3 regions of the Arthrobacter sp. NPDC056691 genome follow, and region 3 is predicted to be linked to each of the others. Evidence: riboswitches for the same ligand, from Rfam matches in the RefSeq annotation. Region 3 holds a riboswitch; each other region holds the start of a gene.
What was found. A riboswitch is a leader RNA that binds a small molecule or an ion and turns the genes downstream of it on or off. The one in region 3 is predicted to bind S-adenosylmethionine.

Region 1 (7,014 bases), on a different contig from region 3:
CGTAAACACCACCCGCGCCCCGTACCGGTTCAGGGCCTCCAGCTTCTCCGACGAAATGGAATCACCGGTGACCACCACCACCGGATGGCCTGTCAGTGCACCGATCAGCGCGAGCCCGATTCCGGTGTTCCCTGAGGTGCTTTCCACGATGGTCCCGCCGGGCTGCAGTTCGCCGCTGCGCTCGGCCGCCCGGACCATGCTCAGCGCGGTCCGGTCCTTGATGGACCCGCCTGGATTCTCCGATTCGAGCTTGACGAAGACAGCGCTCCCCAGCCCGCGGCTCAGCACTTCCAGCGGAACCAATGGTGTGTTCCCGACGCGCGCCAGCACAGCATCAGCATCCATGCCCGGATCCATAATCGGCGCCACATGCCGTGGCCGGTGGCCGCTTCCTGTCAGCGTGGTCATGCTTCTCCTCCGCCATCATCCGGATGGCGGTCATCCGGGCCACCCGGATTCGGGCCATCGTCATTCGGTCCGCCCGCATCCGGCGTGCGTAATGCAGGCAGTCCTGCCAGCAAATCCCCCAGCGCAGTCCGCGCACTTTCCACCAGCACCGCCGCCGGCAGGTGCCCGGCCAGCAGCTCCGACAGCCTCGCCACCACGGCGCCGGTGCCTGCTCCGAGCTGCCGGATTTCCGGCTCCCGCAGGTCCGTGTCCTGCGCCTCCGCCAAAAGGTAGGAGGCCGTCAGGGCCTCAATGGTGAGGAGCTTGGCCGCGGCCTCCACCGAGCGCTCCAGCTGCTGAAGGGCCAGCGGGGCCAGCGTGGCGTGGTCCTCCACGTCCGCGGACAGGGTGGGCGCACCGAGCGTGGCAGGCGCCGCCAGGAACTTCAGCTCCGCCAGCAGGCTCGCGGCCGAGTACCAGAGCAGTCCCGGCAGGTCCTCGGATGCGAGCGGCGTGCCGGCCCGGGCCGCCTCGAGGTTGAGCTGCCGGATCAGGCGCTGCGGCGGGTAGAGCTTGGCGGTCCGCCGCTCGCTGCTGATTCCCACGTGCGCCAGTCCCAGCCGCAGCGCCTCGAACGCCAAGGCGAGCTGCATCGGCTGGAAGTTTCCGCCTGACACCATCCGGCCCGAGGCTATGTCCGTTAGCGGATTGTCGCCCCTGCCGTTGAGCTCCACCTCGAGCGCCTCGGCCAGGGCCGTGACCTGGGCACGGAACGCACCGTGCGTCTGCGGCGCCGCGCGAAAGGACAGGGCATCCTGGACTGACACCTGCCGCCGCGGGTCCTCCAGCCAGCCTCCGCGCACCAGGCGCCGGACGTTGGCCGCCGAGACGCGCTGGCCGTCCACAGCCTTGGCCGACTGCACAGCAGGCGAGAACGCGCTCAGGTTCCCGCCGCCGTCGTACCGTGCGGTGGCCTCAAGCGAGAGCGCCAGGGCGGTGTCCGCCATATCGGCGAGCCTCCGGATGCGGCGGAGTTCCAGCGCGCCGGTGCCGATCGAATAGGAGTTGGCGCTGACCAGCGCCAGGGCCTCGCCCGGCGCCAGGACCAGCGGTTCCAGCCCGGCTGCGGTGAGCGCTTCCGCGCCGTCCTGCAGGCCGCCGTCGGCAGTTAGCGCCTGTCCCTCCCCGATGGCGACGGCGGCAACCGCCGCCAGCTGGGTGAGGTCCGACGAACCGACGGACCCGTCGCGCGGAACGGCCGGCAGCACGGCCCTGTTCAGCAGTTCGGCATAGAACCGGGCAGTTTCCGGTCGCACCCCCGAGCCTCCCCGGGTGAACCCGATGAGCCTGGCCAGGATGAGGGCACGGACTTCATCCCGGCCCAGCAACGCGCCGACGCCGCTGTGGTGGTAGCGCACCACCTGCAGCTGGAAGTCGAGGATGGATTCCTGCTCCACAGCCGTGTCCCGTCCGGAGCCAAGCAGGGTGTTGAGGCCATAGACCCGGTCACCGGAATCGATGGCTGCCTGAACCACCTCGCGGGACAGGCCCACGAGCTCGAGGGCTTCGGCGCTGAGGACCACCTCCACCGCGGGATCGGCGGCCGCCGCGGCCACGTCGTCGGCCCGGATGTGGGCCGTGCCGATCAGGAACGTGCCGCGCCGGACGCCCGGCAGGAGTCCGTCGGATCCTCCGGCCCCCGCCCTTGCACCGGCCCCTGCCATGGCCTAGAAGTCCAGCAGGTTCCGGCGGAAGCCGCCGTCGCCATAGCTCGTCCGCAGCAAACCCCGACGGCGGAGCACCGGCGCCAGCCTGTCCAGCACGCCGTGAATGGTGGCCGGGTCCACGAAGCCGGAGAAGAGGAACCCGTCGCCGCCCACCGCGGCCCCGGTTTCCTCAAGGTAGTCGGCGATTTCTTCCGCGGTGCCAATGATGCTGTCACCGGCGCCGCCGCTGCGGGCCCGCAGGATCTGCCGCAGGGTGGAACCCGGCGGCGCGGCCTTGGAGAAGTGCTCCAGGGTGCCCTGGTTGCTGTTGGTGCTGAGTTCGGGGAGGGGCGCGTCGAGGTCGAACTGCCTGAAGTCGATGACGGACAGGTAGGAGATCGAGTTGAGCTGGCTGTCGATGTCCCGCTGGGTGAGCTCCCGCCGGGCAGCCCTCAACTCCTCGGCCTCGGCCCTGGAACTGGTCACGGTGGGCTTGAGGACAAACAGCACCTTGACGTCGTCGGGGTTCCGGCCGGCCCCGGCGGCTTCGGCGCGGATGGAGTCCCGGTACGCTTTCATGCCGTCCACGCCGCGGGCCAGGGCAATGGCAACATCCGCGTTCGCCCCGGCGAAGGCCTTGCCCCGGGGCGATGCCCCGGCCTGCACCAGCACCGGCTCCTCCGGCAGCGGTGCCGTGTTCAGCGGTCCCCGGACCTTGAAGAACTCGCCGTCGTGGTGGATCGGCCGGACTTTCGTGTGGTCCGCGAAGATGCCTGCCCGGGTGTCCTCCAGGATGGCGTCCGGTTCCCAGCTGCGCCAGAGCTTGCGGACGACGTCCACGAACTCCTCGGCCTTCTCGTAACGGAGGTCGTGCTCGATCTGCTGGTCCAGTCCGTAGTTCTGCGCGGCGAGGTCGCTGCCGGAGGTCACCACGTTCCAGCCCAGCTGCCCGTTGGAGAAGTGCTGCAGGGTTGCCAGCAGCCGGGCCGCGGTGAAGGGCGGATAGAAGGAGGCGCTGATGGTGGGCACGATGCCCAGGTGCTCCGTGGCGGAGAGCAGGTACGGCACCAGCGCCAGCGGATCGTGCTTCGGCGCAAAGGACGCCTGCGCCAGCGAGACCTCCGCGCTGCCCCCGTAAGTGTCGGGGACGGTGAGCGAGTCCTCGATGATGAACAGGTCCAGCCCCGCCCGCTCGAACTCCCGGACCGCATGCTGATAGGGGGCCGGCTTCTTCCAGTCATAGCCGATTCCGTAGCCGGGCGTGCCCCAGCCCTGAACCCCGAAGCCATGGCCCACAAACCATCCAAAGTGCAGCATGGGAGTCACTGTATTCGCGGTCGAATCATTCACTGTGGCCTGGTTTCATCCGGCGTTACGGCGGTTCATCTTCCGTCATTATCCTCCCGGCCACCGGCTTTGTAACCGCAACGCGGCGTCACACCGGGCCCGATGCGTTACGGAACATGACGGCGGCGGCGGTGCGCGCCGCCGTCGTCAGTGTTACGTTTTTGGGGAGTAATGAGTACCGGCATGAAGCCCTGACTGGCCGGTCGGCAACCCTCCATTCCACGGCGGGGTGCCTCAGGTGAATACTCGGCATATCGACCACTTCGAGCTGCAAGCGTGAGAAAAGGAGATCCGTCGTGTCAGACGCCCCCGCCGTTGCAACGCTGCCGTCCCAGCAGGATAAACCTGAGGAAAAGCTGTCCTACCGCCTGATCACGGGGCCGGACAACCGCGAGTTCTGTGAGCGCATCACGGCGGCCCTGGCCGAGGGATACGTGCTGCACGGCAGCCCCGCAGCCACCTTCAACGGCACCAGCGTCATCGTGGCCCAGGCCGTCATCCTGCCCGCCGCCATCGCCACCGCAGATGCGGCCGTCGCCACCGCAGTGGACCGGCTGGACTTCGACGAGGACCTCACCGCCCAGGCTTTCGAGGGGCACGCATGAGCTACGCCGGAGACCTCACCCCCCAGGACGCCTGGGCAAAGCTCGAGGAAGGCGCCGTCCTGGTGGATGTGCGCACCGAGGGCGAATGGGCGCACATCGGCATTCCGGACACCAAGGCCACGGAGAACGATCCGCTCTTCATCCAGTGGACCTTTCCCGGCGGCATTCCCAACCCCGACTTCGTCGAGCAGCTGAAGCAGCAGGCGCCCGAGGACACCCGGGTGGAGCTGCTGTTCCTGTGCCGCTCCGGCCAGCGCTCCATCGCTGCCGCCACCGCCGCCACGCAGGCCGGCTTCACGGCCTACAACGTTCTCGAAGGCTTCGAGGGTGAGCCTGACCGCTACGGTGAGCGCACCGTGAACGGCTGGAAGAACCGTGGCCTGCCGACAAACCTGGGAAAGAACTAAGTTGACCTTTAATCACGACGCCGCCGGCTGGAGCCCCGATACCCAGGCCGTCCGCGGCGGGCTTGACCGCACCAATTTCCAAGAGACCACCGAACCGGTCTTCCTCAACTCGGGGTTCGTCTACGAGTCGGCAGCAGCCGCCGAGCGCGCCTTCACCGGCGAGGACGAGCGCTTCGTCTACTCGCGCTACGGCAACCCGTCCGTGGCCACCTTCCAGGAGCGCCTCCGCCTGCTCGAAGGCACCGAGGCGTGCTTTGCGACGGCGTCCGGCATGTCCGCCGTGTTCACCGCCCTGGGCGCCCTGCTCGGCGCCGGGGACCGCGTGGTGGCCAGCCGTTCCCTGTTCGGCTCCTGCTTCGTCATCCTCAACGAAATCCTGCCGCGCTGGGGCGTGGAGACGGTGTTCGTGGACGGGCCGGACCTCGAGCAGTGGCGGGCCGCCCTCTCGGTGCCCACCACGGCCGTATTCTTCGAATCCCCGTCCAACCCCATGCAGGAAATCGTGGACATCGCCGCTGTCAGCGAACTCGCCCACGCCGCCGGCGCCAAGGTGGTGGCGGACAACGTCTTCGCCACCCCGCTGCTGCAGCGCTGCGGAGACCTCGGCGCAGACGTGATCGTCTACTCCGGCACCAAGCACATCGACGGCCAGGGCCGCGTGATGGGCGGCGCCATCCTGGGCACCAAGGAATTCATCGACGGACCGGTCAAGCAGCTCATGCGCCACACCGGACCGGCGCTCTCCGCGTTCAATGCCTGGGTTCTCACCAAAGGCCTGGAGACAATGGCGCTCCGGGTGAACCACTCCTCCGCCACGGCGCTGCGCCTGGCCGAATGGCTGGAAACGCAGCCGGCCGTCAACTGGGTCAAGTACCCGCTACTCAAGTCGCACCCGCAGTTCGAACTGGCGGCCAGGCAGATGAAGGCCGGCGGAACGGTCCTCACGCTGGAACTTGCGACGACGGCAGGCCAGTCGGGCAAGGAAGCCGCCTTTGCGCTGCTGGACGCCTTGAGGATCATCGACATCTCCAACAACCTGGGCGACGCCAAGTCGCTGATCACCCACCCCGCCACCACCACGCACCGGGCCATGGGGCCGGAAGGGCGCGCCGCGATCGGGCTCAGCGACGGAGTGGTGCGGCTGTCCGTGGGCCTGGAGGACGCGGATGACCTCATCGCCGACCTTGAACAGGCGATCAAGCAGATCTGACGCTGCCGGATCCCTCCCTTTGGGATCCGGCCCTTCGGGGCCTTCTCTTCGAGCCTTTCCTTCGGGCCTTCCCTTCGGGATCTGACTGCTTTCTTACCTTCAATGGCGGGCTGTGAACGTGCGTTGCGCTGCACGTACCTTCGTTTCGGCCGTCCTTGAGAACGGGGGGTGCGGCACGGTTTAGTGGGGTGTACAGACAGGGTTTACCCAGGGTTTACACGGATGGTCTTGTTAGGCTCCATGTGCACTGGGCAGACTCTAATAACACCGATGAACCGATCAAACCCCTGTCGGTTCAGCACCCCACCCAAGGACAGACGCAGCGATGCGTTCGGGGCCACGGCCGCGAAGACGCTGCGTGCAGCCTCCCTGACCGGAAGGACCGCCATGGCCGGAGTATTTGAAGTTTTTGTTGATGCAGAATCCCAGTTCCGGTTCCGGCTGAAGGCCCCCGATGGAACGGTGCTGGCAATCTCCGCTCCCTTTGAGGACAAGCGCGCGGCTGCGGCCGGGATCGCCGACGTACGCGAATGCGCCGGGACGGGCCTCATCACGGACCTTTCCGCGGCGACGCCGCAGGTTCAGGGATCCGTACCGGCGGCTGCTGCTGCCCAGGTACCCGCCCAGGCTCTTCCGGCGCGGGCCGACCACGGCAGGCAGGGATTCGGAAAGAAGCGCACGCCGTCGGAAGCTGCCGGCGCCCGCGGCGCGGGGCACTGGAGGCCGACGGCCCCGGCCGCCCCTGCACGCTGGACCGGCGCGGCCTGACGCAAAGGGTGCAGATCTGGGCGCAGCCCTGCCGTGTGAGGCAGGATGTGGGCTATGCCAATCGATGTCGACGAGGTGCGCAGGCAGACCCGCGGGCTCCGCAACGTAGTCCATTTCAATAACGCCGGAAGTTCCCTCATGCCCGGCCCTGTTGTGGACACCGTCGTCGGCCATCTGCGCCGCGAAGAGGACATCGGCGGTTATGAAGCGGCAGAGGAAGCCGACGACAGGCTTGAAAACGTCTATTCCTCGGTGGCTCGGCTGCTCGGAGCCCGGCCGGAGGAGGTAGCCCTTGCCGAGAACGGCAGCCGGGCGTGGGCGGCGGCGGTCTACAGCTTTCCCTTCACTCCCCGCGGGCGGCTGCTGATCGGCAGCACCGAATATGCCGGCAATGTCCTCGCACTGCGGCAGCTTGCGGAGCGCAACGACCTTGAGATTGTTGTTCTGCGAGATGATGTGCACGGACAGGTCGACGTGGAACACCTGCAGCTGGAACTGGAGCGCGGAAACGTCGCCATGGTGGCCCTGACCCATGTCCCCATGGCGAATGGCCTGGTCAACCCGGCGGCCGAGGTCGGCAAGCG
Region 2 (7,014 bases), on a different contig from region 3:
GAGGCCCTTGCAGGCCTCGGCGTGCCCGTCGGCGGGGAAGACGGTGCAACGCCAACGTCGCTGCCGTTCCGGGTTGAAGGCACGGGACAGGTCCGCGGCGGCCACCTGGTCATTGACGCCAGCGCCTCGTCCCAGTTCGTCTCCGCCCTGCTGCTGGTGGGGGCACGGTTCACGGACGGCCTTCACCTTGAACACTCCGGCAGCTCGGTGCCGAGCCTGGACCACATCAACATGACCATCGCCGTGCTCCGCGGCGCAGGCGTGGTGGTGGATGACTCCACGCCCAACCACTGGATTGTCAGCCCCGGCCCGATCCGTGCGTTCGACCAGCGGATCGAACAGGACCTGTCCAATGCAGGACCGTTCCTGGCTGCCGCACTGGCCACCGGCGGCACGGTGCGGATTCCGGACTGGCCGGAGCACACCACGCAGGTGGGTGACATGTGGCGCAGCATCCTCAGCGACATGGGTGCTGCCGTCACCCTGCAGGACGGCACCCTGACGGTGACCGGAGGCAGCGAAATCAAGGGCGCGGACTTCGCCGAAACCAGCGAACTGGCGCCCACCGTCGCCGCGCTGTGCGCGCTGGCCTCCGGCCCCTCGCGCCTGAGCGGCATTGCCCACCTTCGGGGACATGAGACGGACCGGCTCGCCGCGCTCGTCACGGAGATCAACCGCCTCGGCGGCGATGCAGAGGAAACCGCGGACGGATTGATCATCCGGCCAGCGGAACTGCACGCCGGCGTGGTGCACAGCTACGCGGACCACCGGATGGCCACCGCCGGGGCCATCCTCGGCCTGGCGGTCAGAGGTGTGGAAGTGCAGGACATCGCCACGACATCCAAGACCATGCCGGACTTCCCGCAGCTGTGGGCGGGCATGCTCGGCCAGCGGAGCAATGCTGTTTCAAACAGGGCAGCGACCGACACCGCGGGGACCACCGGTGGCACGCAGCACTGATTCCTGGGACGAATCCGATGTCCGGATCCGGCCGAACAAGAAGGGTTCGAGGCCCCGGACGAAGGACCGCCCCAGCCATGAGGACGCCGTCACGGGGCGGATCATCACCGTTGACCGGGGACGTTACACGGCAGTCGTAGGCGAGGACTCCGGCCATGAGCGGACCGTCATCGCCGCCCGCGCCCGGGAATTGCGCCGCTCCCCCGTGGTGGCGGGTGACTTCGTGTCCCTCGTGGGTGATGTCTCAGGCGCACCGGACACCCTCGCCCGGCTCGTGAAGATCCTGGACCGCAAGACGCTGCTGCGCCGCAGCGCCGACGACACCGATCCGGTGGAACGCGCCGTTGTGGCCAACGCTGACCAGCTGGTGGTGGTTGTCGCTGCCGCCAACCCGGAACCCCGCACCGGGTTCATCGACCGGGCGCTGGTGGCCGCCTATGACGCCGGAATCGAGCCGCTGCTGCTGGTCACCAAGGCGGACGTCAAAGACCCCACCGAGCTGCTGGGCAACTACCGCCATCTCGACTTTCCGGTCATTATCAGCCGCACTGCTGACTCTGACGCATCCGGCATCGACGCCCGGTCCGACGACGGTCTCTCCGCCCGGCTCGACGTTGCCGCGGTGTCCGAACTCCGCGCCCATCTGGACGGCAAGGTGACAGTGATGCTGGGCCACTCCGGCGTCGGAAAATCCACCATGGTCAACGCGCTGACCGGCGCCGAACGTGCCACCGGCGGCGTCAATGCCGTAACGGGCCGCGGAAGGCACACGTCGTCGTCGGCCCTTGCCCTCAAGCTCGCTGACGCCCCGGCCGGGAGCTGGATCATCGACACGCCGGGCATCCGCTCCTTCGGGCTGGCCCACGTCGACCCGGACCGCATCCTGCACTCCTTCCCCGACCTTGAGCCGGGCACCGAGGCCTGCGAACGCGGCTGCAAGCACGACGCCAGCGCCGTCAACTGCGGCGTGGATGCATGGGTCGCGGCCGGCCACGCCGGCCCCACGGGAGCGGCCAGGCTCGCGTCCCTGCGCCGCCTCCTGGGCACCGACCCGCGCGCGGAGGGCCAGGAAACCAAGGAACTCGGCAGCGTCGGATAGCCTCCCCCGGCGCAGCCCGGCCACTGCCTCCCCGCCCCGCCGGGCCTTTGAGGGTAGTTTGGAACCATGACCCAACCCGCTTCAACGTACAACGATGACCTGCGTCTGGCCCATGTGCTGGCCGATTCCGTGGACGACCAGACCATGAGCCGGTTCAAGGCGCTGGACCTTAAAATCGAGACGAAGCCTGATCTGACGCCGGTCACCGATGCGGACAAGGCCGCCGAGGAGTCCATCCGCGGCCAGCTGTCCCGCTCCCGTCCCCGTGACGCCGTGCTCGGTGAAGAGTTCGGAAGTTCCGGCCACGGTTCCCGCCGCTGGATCATCGATCCCATCGACGGAACCAAGAACTTTGTCCGCGGGGTGCCGGTGTGGGCCACGCTGATCGCCCTGGTCGATGAGGGCGAACCCGTCGTGGGCGTGGTCAGCGCCCCTGCGCTCGGCAAGCGCTGGTGGGCGGCCAAGGGCGCAGGGGCGTACTCGGGCCGTTCCCTCGCCGCCGCGACCAGGCTCAAGGTATCCAACGTGTCCAGCCTCGCCGACGCCTCGCTGTCCTACTCAAGCCTCGGCGGCTGGAAGGACCGCGGCAACCTCGATGAATTCCTCCGGCTCACCGAGGATGTGTGGCGCACCCGCGCCTACGGCGATTTCTGGTCCTACTGCATGGTGGCCGAAGGAGCGGTGGACATCGCCTGCGAACCGGAGCTGAACCTGTACGACATGGCGGCGCTGGTGCCGATCGTGACGGAGGCAGGCGGCCGTTTCACCTCCCTCGAAGGCACGGACGGCCCGTTCGGCGGCAACGCCCTGGCGACCAACTCGATCCTGCACTCGGAGGTCCTGAAGCGGCTGAACCCGCAGCTGGACGATTTGCTCTAGCTTTCCCCCCTCCCCCGGCGCCTTAGCGCTGAATATTACGACGGCGGTCGTCCCCTTTTGGTGACGACCGCCGTCGTTTATTCGGCCGTGAGCCGCATATCCATGCTGCGTAATAATCCGCTTAACATTCCGAACCGGCTTTTTCATCGCCCCTCCGGATGTCCTAGTCTCGTAACAGGTCACGAGTGCCAGCGCTAAACCCCGGTTAGCTGGCCGGCAACCCTCCATTCGCGGTGGGGTGCCCCGGGTGACGACCAGGCCGATCCGGAACGGACCCGGCAAGCGCGGATCCCCGTCACACGGGGTCCTTTCTCAGTGAGGTCCCATGACGACTGCAATCATTTCCCCCACCACCGACGCTGGCGTGCTGGACGGCCGATTTGCCGCCGCAGGCCGTCCCCTGGCCGCCGTCACCGGCGCGGAAATCCAGGCTCCGCTGATCCAGGGCGGCCACGTCCGCTATGCCAACCTGGACTACGGCGCCTCCGCGCCTGCCCTGTCCGTCGTTTCTGCATACCTCAACGAGATCCTGCCGTACTACGCAAGCGTGCACCGCGGCGCGGGTTATGCCTCGCAGATCAGCACGTCCGTGTACGAGAACGCGCGGGACATCGTGCGGGAGTTCGTGGGCGGCCGCGCCGATGACGCCGTCATCTTCACCCGGAACACCACCGACTCCCTCAACCTCCTGGCCGGTTGCCTGCCGGTGGAGGGGCACCACCACACCGGTGAAGTGCTGTACCTGGACATCGAGCACCACGCCAACCTGCTGCCGTGGCAGGGTGTGCCGCACCGCAGCGTCGTGGCCTCGGAAACGCTGGAAGCGACCATCAGCAGCCTGCGCACCGAACTGGAGCACGGTGACGTCAGCCTCCTTGCCGTGACCGGCGCCTCCAACGTCACCGGCGAGATCCTTCCGATCCGGCGCCTCGCTGCGCTGGCCCACGAATACGGTGCCCGGATCGTGGTTGACGCCGCGCAGCTCGCGCCGCACCGGCGCGTGAACATCGCCGCGGACGACGTCGACTACCTCGCCTTCTCCGGCCACAAGCTCTACGCCCCCTTCGGGGCCGGCGTGCTGATCGGCCGTCCCGACTGGCTCGACGCCGGCAACCCCCACCTCGCCGGCGGCGGCGCTGTGAGCGAGGCCAGGCTCGACGGCGTCAGCTGGGCCACCGGCCCCGCCCGCCACGAGGGCGGCTCACCCAACGTGCTCGGAGCCGCCACCCTGGCCCGGGCAACCCAGGTCATCGCCGCCCTGGATCCGCAGAGCTGGCATGCCCATGAGGCCGCCATCCGGTCCTTCCTCGTCGAGGGGCTACGCAAGATCGACGGCGTCACCGTCCACCAGATCTTCGAGGACAGCGACCCGGACGACGCCATTGGCGTGGTCAACTTCTCCTTGGAGGGTTACGACGCCGGCCTGGTGGCCGCTTACCTGTCGGCCGAACACGGCGTGGGACTCCGCGACGGCCGCTTCTGCGCGCACCCCCTGCTCAAGCGCCTAGGCCTGCCGTCCGGCTCCCTGCGCGCCAGCTTCGGCGTTGGGTCACGGCTCGAGGACGCCCAGCGGCTGCTCGCCGGCATCGAGGAGCTCCGCCGCTCCGGCCTCGGCTGGGACTACGTGGTGGACGCCGGTCGCTGGGTTCCGGCGAACGACACCCGCACCTACCCCGCGTGGGCACCCAACACCCCCGGCACCGCCGGCGCCGCCCCCTGCGTGCAGGACTAACCTCCGCCCCGGCCTGCCACGGCGGAGGTCCACGCCAGCGCACCCTGTACGGTAAATTCGAAAGGTAATTTTCGACGTCGGACTAAGGAGACTGTGCGTGGCACGGGGCGGTCCCAAACTTCATCACGGACGGCGTCAGGAGCTCGGGCAGAGCTTCCAGGACGGCGGCGAGCATTACCACCGCGTCCGTCCCGGCTACCCTGCCGATTCCGCGGACTGGCTTATTCCGGCCGGGGCCCGCACAGCTGCCGACATCGGCGCCGGAACCGGTAAATTCACGGCCTTGCTGGTGGAACGCGGGCTGAGCGTCACCGCCGTGGACCCTTCCGCGGACATGCTGGAGCAGCTCAGCCGTGTCTTTTCGGGCGGTGACTACCGCCCGGTCCGGGTTCTGGAAGGGACCGCGGAGGAGACCGGACTGCCCGACGCGGCATTCGACGTCGTCAGCGTTGCCCAGGCGTGGCACTGGTGCGACCCCGCGCGGGCCAGCACCGAGATTTCCCGGATCCTCAAACCCCACGGGGTACTGGGCCTGATCTGGAACCAGCTGGACACCTCAGTGCCGTGGGTGCACCGGCTGTCCCGCATCATGCACGCGGGGGACGTCCACAAACCCGACTTCCGCCCCAAAGTCGGCCCGGAATTTACGTCCCTGGATAGCCACCTGACCCGGTGGGAGGATCCCGTCACCCCGGACGACATCCTCGAACTGGCCAAGTCCCGCAGCTATTACCTGGCGGCCAACGACGCCACCCGCGCCAAGGTCACCGGCAACCTGACCTGGTACCTGCACGAGCACCTGGGGCATGCCGAGGGCGCACTGCTGCAGCTTCCCTACCTCACCCAGACCTGGCGGGCTGTCAGGGCCGAACGCCGTGGTGGCAGCGGGTAGGCTTGACGCTGTGAAGACCAGTACGCCCTCCTCCTCGATCGAGGACTACGTTAAGGTCATCTATTCCTTCACGGAATGGCAGGACAAGCCCATCACCTCCACCCAGCTTGCACAGCGCCTCGGCGTGGCCAATTCCTCGGTTTCCGAGATGGTGCGCAAGCTCAAGGACCAGGGCCTGGTCCTCCACAAGCCCTACAGCGCCATTACGCTCACGCCCGAGGGTGTCCGGCTTGCCCTCTCCATGGTCCGGCGGCACCGGCTCATCGAGACGTACCTGGTCAAGGACCTCGGTTACAGCTGGGACGAAGTCCACGACGAGGCCGAACAGCTGGAACACGCAGTCTCGGACACCTTCATTGAGAGGCTGGCAGCCCGCCTGGGCAACCCGTCACGGGATCCGCACGGCGATCCGATTCCCGCCGCAGACGGCACCGTCCGGATGCCGTCTGCCCACCGGATGATCGAGCTCGACGACGGCCACACGGGCAGGATTACCCGGATCAGCGACGAGAACCCGGAGCTGCTGCGTTACCTTGCCGCGGAAAAGATCAGCCTCGACGCCGACGTCGAGGTGCGCGGCCGCAAGCCCTTCGGCGGCGCACTCGTGGTCCGCATCGGCTCCCCCGGGACCAGCCGTGACGTTGACCTGGCCGACGAAGTGGCCTCCGCACTGTGGATCCACAGTGACTCCGCGCATCCCGGCTGCCGCATGGCCGGCCTGTAGGCACAGGTGCCTGCTCCCCTGGCCGGCAGCACCGGCACCGCCCACAAGACGGGGGCCGGCTACGGCTGGCGGGTCTGGACGGCCGTGGCCGCCGGCGGGCTGCTGGGCACGGAACTCCGGTACGCGCTGGGACTGCTGTTCCCGGACCAGCCAGGCGACCTGCCGTGGGCCACGCTGGGCATCAACGTCGTGGGCAGTTTCGTGCTGGCGGCCCTCACCACCATCTGGATCGCGCGGCCGCACACCGCGTTCTGGCTCCGCGCAGCCATCGGGCCAGGCGTGCTGGGCTCGTTCACTACCTTCTCCGCCGTCGTATTTTCCACAGACCAACTGACCCGTGCCGGGCTCCCCGGTCTGGGGCTTCTCTATCTGGGACTGTCCGTCCTGCTGGGGCTGGCGGCGGCCGCCGCCGGCTGGCGGACCGGCAAGGTGCTGGGCGCCCCTCGTGCTCTCCGCGGCACTGACGGGGTTGGACCGTGACGGCGCTCCTCGTGGGGCTTTTCGGCGTCGCCGGGGCCCTCCTCAGGTTCGCCGTGGACGGCTGGCTGGCGGGGTTCCCGTCCCCGTGGCGGCACTGGCCCTGGGCTACCCTGCTGGTCAATCTGGTGGGCTCGTTCGTGATCGGGCTGTCCGTGGGTGTCAGTTCGGTGTTCGGCCCCGAATGGCATTCTGCTGTGGCCACCGGGCTCGCCGGCGGGCTGACCACCTTCAGTTCCTGGACCACGGCC
Region 3 (7,014 bases):
TGAAGGTCAGCGTCCCGGCCCGGGCCCCGCTCATGCCGCCGGACACCGGGGCATCCACGAAGCGGAAGCCGGCGGCAGCGGCGGCGTCGTGCAGTTCCTGGGCGGACGCGATGTCGATGGTGGAGGAGTCCACCAGCAGCGTGCGGGTGTCCGCATGGGCCAGGACGCCGTCTTCGCCGAGGTACACGGCGCGGGCGTGCTCACCCTTGGGCAGCATGGTGAACACCACGTCCGCGCCGTCGGCGGCCTCGGCAATGCTGCCTACCGGCTTGACGCCGGCCTCCTCGGCGGCGGCGAGCGCCGCGGGATTGAGGTCAAAGCCGCGGACATCGTGCCCGGCCTTCGCCAGGTTCGCGGTCATGTTGCCACCCATGTTTCCGAGGCCGATCCAACCGATGACTGCCATTCGTAAGCTCCTTTGCTACGGATCCGGCCGCCGGGGCCGGAAGGTCCGTGTCCACGATCACACCCTGCTAGAGTGCAATCAAGGGGAAAAATTACAGACGGTATGTGCACTGATGCACATGAGAGGAAGGCTTGCCGTGGACCTGAGGCGGCTTCCGAGCCCGGACGACCTGCTGATCCTGCTGACAGTTGCCCGCCTGGGCAGGTTCAACGCGGTGGCGGAAACGCTCGGCACCACCCACACCACCATCTCCCGCCGGATCCTCGCCCTGGACAAGCAGCTGGGCGGGCGCACCCTCGAACGCAGCCCGCACGGCTGGGAACTGACCCAGCTGGGCGCGTCCGCGGTGGAGGCGGCGGAAGCCATCGAGAGCACGCTCGGATCGCTCTCCGGCCTCATCAGCCAGGACCAGAGCGCCCTGTCCGGGCTGGTGCGCGTGGCGACGACGGACGGGGTTGGGGCCGTGTTCGTCACCCCGGCACTGGTCCGGCTGCAGCAGGAAAATCCGCAGCTGAACATCGAGATGCTAAGCGCCACGCGGAAGGTCAGCCAGAACAGATCCGGCGTGGACCTGGAAATCGTGGTGGGCCGGACCGACGTCAGCAACGCCCAGACCATCTTCCTGAGCAATTACTACCTGCGCCTCTACGCCAGCCCCGGCTACGCCGCGGAACACGGACTGCCGGAAACGCTCGACGACGTGGGGCAGCACGGCTTTGTGTCTTACGTTGAGTCTGCGCTCCAGGTGGCAGAATTGGGACACCGCTGGTCCTCGCAGCTGCCGATGCCCAGCTCAAGCTTCCAGGCCACGAGCGTGTTCGCACAGGTGGAGGCGGTGCGGCAGGGCGCGGGCATCGGGCTGCTGCCGAACTTCATGGTGGCCGGGCAGCCGGACTTCGTTCCGGTCCTCGCGGACGACTTCCAGCGTCAGCTGCCCATCTGGGCGGTGGCACGCCCCGAGTCCCTCCGCTCGGCCGCGGTTCAGGCCGTCATCGCATCACTCAAGGAGGAAGTGAAATCCCGGGCAGGGCTGCTGGCGGGCTGACGCACCGGAGAACCGGCACGCCAGCACCGCCGACGCCGCAGCAGTGCGGCCGCCGGGCCACGCACCTCAGGCTTGGAACAGCCGCCGCACCACCTGCCCGGACGCCAGCGCATCCAGCCCCTCGTTGATCTCGGTGAGTGGCCTGGTGTCCGTGTGCAGCAGCTCCACCGGCAGCTTGCCCTCGCGCCAGTAGCCCAGGTAGAGCGGGATGTCCCGCCCGGGAACGGCGTCGCCCATGTACGAACCCAGCAGTACCTTGCCGGCCCCGGCGAACTGCAGCGCGGGGACCGTCAGCTCGGCTGACGGATGGGGCAGGCCGACCGAAACCACGGCGCCGCCCCGGGTCACGTGCCCCAGGCAGGCGGCGATCACGCCGGCGGAGCCGACGGCTTCGATGGCGACGTCGACGCCGTCGCCCGCGGCATCCGCGATGAGCCTGGCTGCGTCCTCGGGCGTTCCCACCGCTGTCGCGCCGCAGTCGAGGGCGAGCTGGTGCTTGCCGGGATTGGGGTCGATGGCGATCACGCTGCCCGCCCTGGCGAGGGCGGCGGCCATGACAGCCGAAAGCCCCACCGCCCCGAGCCCGAAAACGGCCACCGACTGGCCGGCCGTGACAGCGGCAGTGTTCAGCACGGCTCCCATGCCGGTGAGCACAGCGCAACCGAACATCGCCGCGACAGTGTCAGGGACGTCGTCGTCAATCACCACCACCGACTCCCGGGCCACCACGGCATAATCGGCGAAAGCCGAGACGCCCAGGTGGTGGTTGATCCGCTCCCCCGCCGGTGTCCGCAGCAGCGCCTCGCCGTGCAGCAGGTCGCCCGAGCCGTTGACCTCGGCCGCCCGGTGGCAGAGCGCGGGGCGGCCGGACCTGCAGGCGCGGCAGTCCCCGCAGCTCGGCACGAAGACCAGCACCACATGGTCGCCGACCGATACATCGGAGACGCCCCCGCCGACAGACACCACCCGCCCCACCGCCTCGTGGCCCAGTGCCATGGGCAACGGCCGGACCCGGGAACCGTCCACCACGGAAAGATCGGAATGGCACAGGCTGGAATACGTGATCGCCACACCAAGCTCGCCGGCACGCGGCTCCGGCCGCTCCAGCTCCTGCACCACGAGGGGCCGGGCCTCGGCGTAGCTGGGCTCCTGCGATGCAGTAGCCGTATGGGGGACGGTGGAGTAGAGGACTGCTGCTTTCATGGGAAAGCCGGATCTACTTCTTGCCGGCCGCGAGCAGGTCGGCGGTGCCCCGGGCGTCCGCTGCGTCCACGTCGTGGAGCGAGACGCCGCGGGTTTCCTTGAGGAAGAACACCGCGACGGCGGTGATGGCGCAGGCGATCAGCAGGTAGATGGCCACCGGAACGGAGGACTTGTAGGTGCCCAGAAGCGACGCTGCGATGATCGGGGCCAGCGAACCGGCGACGATGGAGGTCACCTGGTAGCCCAGCGAGACGCCGGAGTAGCGCATCCGGGTGGGGAACATTTCCGCCATGATCGCCGGCTGGCCGGCGTACATGAGTGCGTGGAACAGCAGGCCGATCATGATGGAGGCCAGGATGATCACGTCGTTCTTGGTGTCCATCATCGGGAAGGCGAAGAAGCCCCAGGTTGCGCCCAGGATGGCGCCGGCCATGTAGACCGGCTTGCGGCCGAAGCGGTCAGACAGCTTGCCAACCAGCGGAACGGCGGCGAAGTGCACGGCGTGGGCAACCAGCAGCAGGAGCAGGATCCGCGTCGTGTCGGCCTGGACCACGGTCTTGAGGTAGGTGATGGAGAACGTCACCACCAGGTAGTAGAGGATGTTCTCCGCAAACCGCAGGCCCATGGCGGTGAAGACGCCGCGCGGGTAGCGCTTGAATACCTCGGCAACACCGTAGCCCTTGTGCCCGGCCTCGACCTCTTTGCGGGCTTCGAGGAAGATCGGGGCGTCGTTGACCTTGGTGCGGATGTAGTAGCCGATCAGGACGATCACCGCGGAGAGCCAGAACGCCACGCGCCAGCCCCAGCCGAGGAACGCTTCCTGGGTCAGCGTGGAGGACAGGATGAACAGCACGGCCGTGGCGAGCAGGTTGCCCATGGGCACGGCGGACTGCGGCCAGCTGGCCCAGAAACCGCGGGACTTGCTGGGGCTGTGCTCGGCCACGAGGAGGACCGCGCCGCCCCATTCACCGCCGACAGCAAAGCCCTGGGCAAACCGCAGGAAGACCAGGAGCGCGGGCGCCCAGTACCCGATCTGCTGGAACGTCGGCAGGCAGCCCATGAGGAAGGTGGAAACACCCACCAGGATGATGCTCAGCTGCAACAGCTGCTTGCGGCCGAACTTGTCGCCGAAGTGGCCGAAGACGATCCCGCCGATCGGGCGGGCAACGAAGCCGACGGCGTATGTGAGGAAGGCGGCGATGATGCCGTCCAGCTCGGTGCCGGCGTTGGGGAAGAAGGCCTTGCCGAAGACCAGGGTGGCGGCCGAGGCGTAGAGGAAGAACTCATACCACTCCACGACGGTGCCGGCCATGGACGCCGTGACAACTTTTTTGAGGCCTGAGGCCTTGACGTCGGTTTCTTCTGCACGCCTTACGGCGGAGCTTTCCGTACTCATTGCGAACTCCTTCGGCGTCTTCCTCGACACCACGGGGACCAGTCGGTGGCGAATGGGTGTGATGCGCACCACGAACGCCGGATTCAACGAGTATGGTCTGCCGATGACGCAAGCTCAACGCCAAATAGTGCAGGGCGCATCTGCATAAATGCACACGTACGCCGGCGGCGTTGCCACGATGCGGCCGGCTCCGGTCCCAAGGACGGCTCCGGAATCAGTTGAGGAAATGTTCCCTGAGCTGGGCGTTCAGCTGGCCGATCTCCGTGAGGAAGCCATCGTGGCCGATCGGCGAATCGATCATGTGCACGTCCACATTCCCGGGCAGGGCCTCGGCGAGTTCCATCGACTGGGCGGGAAAGTACAGCCGGTCCGTCTCGACGGCGGCCACGAAGAAGTTGGCGGTGACCCGGGCCAGGGCTTCCTTGAGTGTCCCCCGCCCGCGGGTGACGTCATGGCTCATGAGTGCTTCCGTCAGGGCGATGTAACTGTTGGCGTCGAAGCGCCGGACGAGCTTGTTGCCCTGGTGGTCGAGGTAGCTCTCCACCTGGTAACGGCCGCGGCCCGCCAGGGCATCGGCCTGCAGCGGCTCTTCAGCGGCCTGGGCGTTCCTGCCGAACCGGAAATCGAGTTCGTAGGCGGACCGGTAGGTGATGTGGGCAATCCGCCGGGCGAGCGCCAGGCCCTCTTCGGGTTCCGGGCCGCCGTAGTAGTCGCCCCCGCTGAAGTGGCGGTCCTGCCGGATGGCAAGGGTCTGCGCCTGCGCGAAAGCGATTTGTTCGGCGGTGCTCCTGGCACCGACGGAGATGACGCCGCAGCGGCGCACCCGCTCCGGGAAAGTCACTGCCCATTCGAGCGCGCGTGCCCCGCCCATGGATCCGCCCACCACGGCGTGCCAACTGCCGATGCCGAGCCGGTCGGCGAGCCTCGCCTCGGCAACGGTGGAGTCCCTGAGCGTCACCAGCGGAAAGCGCGAACCCCAGGGCTTGCCGTCCGGCGCGGTCGACGACGGTCCGGTGGACCCGTAACAGCCGCCCAGGATGTTGATGGAAATGACAAAGAACCTGTCAGTGTCCGCCGGCGCACCTGGCCCGGCGAGCTGTTCCCACCAGCCCTCCTCGTCACCGGCGCCACGCGTCACGTGCGTGCTGCCGGTGAGGGCATGCTGGACGAGGATGGCGTTGGAGCCTTCCGCGTTGAGCGTTCCCCAGGTTTCATAGGCCAAGGTGACGTCCGGCAGGAATCCGCCGGCCTCGAGCTCCAGGCTGCCAATATTCAGGTACTGGACCGTGCCGTCGGGAAGAACTGTGCCATCGGGAAGAACCGTGTCGCCGGGAACTGCTCGGCTGGGAACAGTGCGGCTTTGCGTCTTGCCGGCGGGAACGTCGGTGCTGCTGACGGAAATCGTCATGGGTAAACCTCTTCTACGCGCTTGCCCGCCGGCAGCTGTCCGGCAGGCCAGGTCTTCACCCGGGGCACCCCACCGCGGAAGGAGGGTTGCCGGCCAGCAAGCCGGGGCTGTCGCTGGCACTCATGACCTGTTGCCCAGTTTACGAAACAGGCGGACATCTGCGCGAAGAATGTGACGGCTGTGTGACTCCCCGCCCGCTCAGGGGCCGGGAGTTCCACCTGCGGCACCTGGAATCAGGCGCCCTTCGCCGCGCGGAATCCGGCCTCGAGGTCGGCCAGGATGTCGTCGATGTGCTCCAGGCCCACGGACAGCCGGACCAGGCCAGGGGCTACCCCGGCCACGCCCTGCTGTTCCGGAGTCAGCTGGCTGTGCGTGGTCGACGCCGGGTGGATGACGAGGGAGCGGACGTCACCGATGTTCGCCACGTGGGAGTGCAGTTCCAGGGCGTCCACGAAGCGCTTGCCCGCCTCGGCTCCGCCCGCCACGGTGAAGGACACCACCGCGCCGGTGCCCTTGGGCCCGTACTTCAGGCCACGCTCGTACCAGGGACTGGACGGCAGGCCGGCGTAGGCCACCGACTCCACATCGCCCCGGGCTTCCAGCCAACTGGCGACGGCCACCGCGTTGGCCACGTGGCGCTCCACGCGCAGGCTCAATGTTTCCAGGCCCTGTGCGATGAGGAATGCATTGAACGGGGACACCGCGGAGCCCAGGTCGCGGAGCAACTGGACCCGCGCCTTGAGAATGTAGGACAGGTTGGCTCCCAGGGCACCGCCTGCGCCGAGGTCGCGGGCGTAGACCAGGCCGTTGTAGGTGGGGTCCGGCGTGTTAAAGCCCGGGAAGCGTTCCGGGTCCCTGCTGAAGTCGAAGTTGCCTGAATCCACGATGACACCGGCAATGGCGGCCCCGTGTCCACCCAGGTATTTGGTGGCCGAGTGCACCACGATGTCCGCGCCCCACTCGAGCGGCCTGATGAGGTAGGGCGTGGACAGGGTGTTGTCAACGATCAGCGGCACGCCGGCCTCGTGCGCGGTCCGGGAAACACCTTCGATGTCCAGGACGTCCTGCCGGGGGTTGGACACCACCTCCGCAAAGAACAGCTTGGTGTTCGGCTGCACGGCGTCGCGCCACTGCTCCAGGTTGTCCGGGTCGGCCACGAAGGTGACGGACACGCCGAACTTCTTCAGGGTGTGTGCCAGCAGGTTGTAGGTGCCGCCGTAGAGGCTGGGGCTGGCCACCACGTGGTCGCCGGCCTCGGCGACGTTGAGGATGGCGTACGTCTCGGCGGCCTGGCCGGAGCTCAGGAGCAGCGCGGCAAGCCCGCCTTCCAGGCTGGCGACCCGCTGTTCGACGGCGTCCTGGGTCGGGTTGCCGATCCGCGTGTAGATGGGCGCGATCTCGGCCAGCGCGAAGCGGTCGGCCGCGCTTTCAGCGCTGGGGAAGACGAACGACGTCGTCTGGTAGATCGGCAGCGACCGCGCGCCGGTGGCGTTGTCAGGCACCTGGCCGGCGTGGATCTGGCGGGTTTCGAATGACCATGCGTTGGACATGCAGGC

Region 1: it holds a riboswitch for S-adenosylmethionine, as region 3 does, so the genes downstream of both, ACFRAU_RS17620 (DUF1737 domain-containing protein) here and ACFRAU_RS21130 (homoserine O-acetyltransferase) in region 3, are expected to answer to the same signal.
Region 2: it holds a riboswitch for S-adenosylmethionine, as region 3 does, so the genes downstream of both, ACFRAU_RS13285 (aminotransferase class V-fold PLP-dependent enzyme) here and ACFRAU_RS21130 (homoserine O-acetyltransferase) in region 3, are expected to answer to the same signal.

The regions. Positions count from the first base shown of each region.
Region 1 covers NZ_JBHTXX010000024.1:26,715-33,728, forward strand. The annotation lists gene ACFRAU_RS17605 (PLP-dependent cysteine synthase family protein) at 1-408, opposite strand, end outside; gene ACFRAU_RS17610 (aromatic amino acid ammonia-lyase) at 405-2,111, opposite strand; gene ACFRAU_RS17615 (NtaA/DmoA family FMN-dependent monooxygenase) at 2,115-3,410, opposite strand; SAM riboswitch class IV at 3,608-3,723, shown strand; gene ACFRAU_RS17620 (DUF1737 domain-containing protein) at 3,737-4,045, shown strand; gene ACFRAU_RS17625 (rhodanese-like domain-containing protein) at 4,042-4,452, shown strand; gene ACFRAU_RS17630 (O-succinylhomoserine sulfhydrylase) at 4,454-5,662, shown strand; gene ACFRAU_RS17635 (YegP family protein) at 6,050-6,430, shown strand; gene ACFRAU_RS17640 (aminotransferase class V-fold PLP-dependent enzyme) at 6,485-7,014, shown strand, end outside.
Region 2 covers NZ_JBHTXX010000014.1:108,532-115,545, reverse strand. The annotation lists gene aroA (3-phosphoshikimate 1-carboxyvinyltransferase) at 1-960, shown strand, start outside; gene ACFRAU_RS13295 (ribosome small subunit-dependent GTPase A) at 944-2,059, shown strand; gene hisN (histidinol-phosphatase) at 2,126-2,938, shown strand; SAM riboswitch class IV at 3,116-3,229, shown strand; gene ACFRAU_RS13285 (aminotransferase class V-fold PLP-dependent enzyme) at 3,264-4,670, shown strand; gene ACFRAU_RS13280 (class I SAM-dependent methyltransferase) at 4,768-5,562, shown strand; gene ACFRAU_RS13275 (metal-dependent transcriptional regulator) at 5,573-6,286, shown strand; gene ACFRAU_RS13270 (fluoride efflux transporter FluC) at 6,293-6,766, shown strand; gene ACFRAU_RS13265 (fluoride efflux transporter FluC) at 6,763-7,014, shown strand, end outside.
Region 3 covers NZ_JBHTXX010000033.1:57,332-64,345, reverse strand. The annotation lists gene mmsB (3-hydroxyisobutyrate dehydrogenase) at 1-406, opposite strand, end outside; gene ACFRAU_RS21145 (LysR family transcriptional regulator) at 549-1,451, shown strand; gene ACFRAU_RS21140 (alcohol dehydrogenase catalytic domain-containing protein) at 1,518-2,654, opposite strand; gene ACFRAU_RS21135 (MFS transporter) at 2,668-4,050, opposite strand; gene ACFRAU_RS21130 (homoserine O-acetyltransferase) at 4,265-5,458, opposite strand; SAM riboswitch class IV at 5,471-5,586, opposite strand; gene ACFRAU_RS21125 (bifunctional o-acetylhomoserine/o-acetylserine sulfhydrylase) at 5,692-7,008, opposite strand.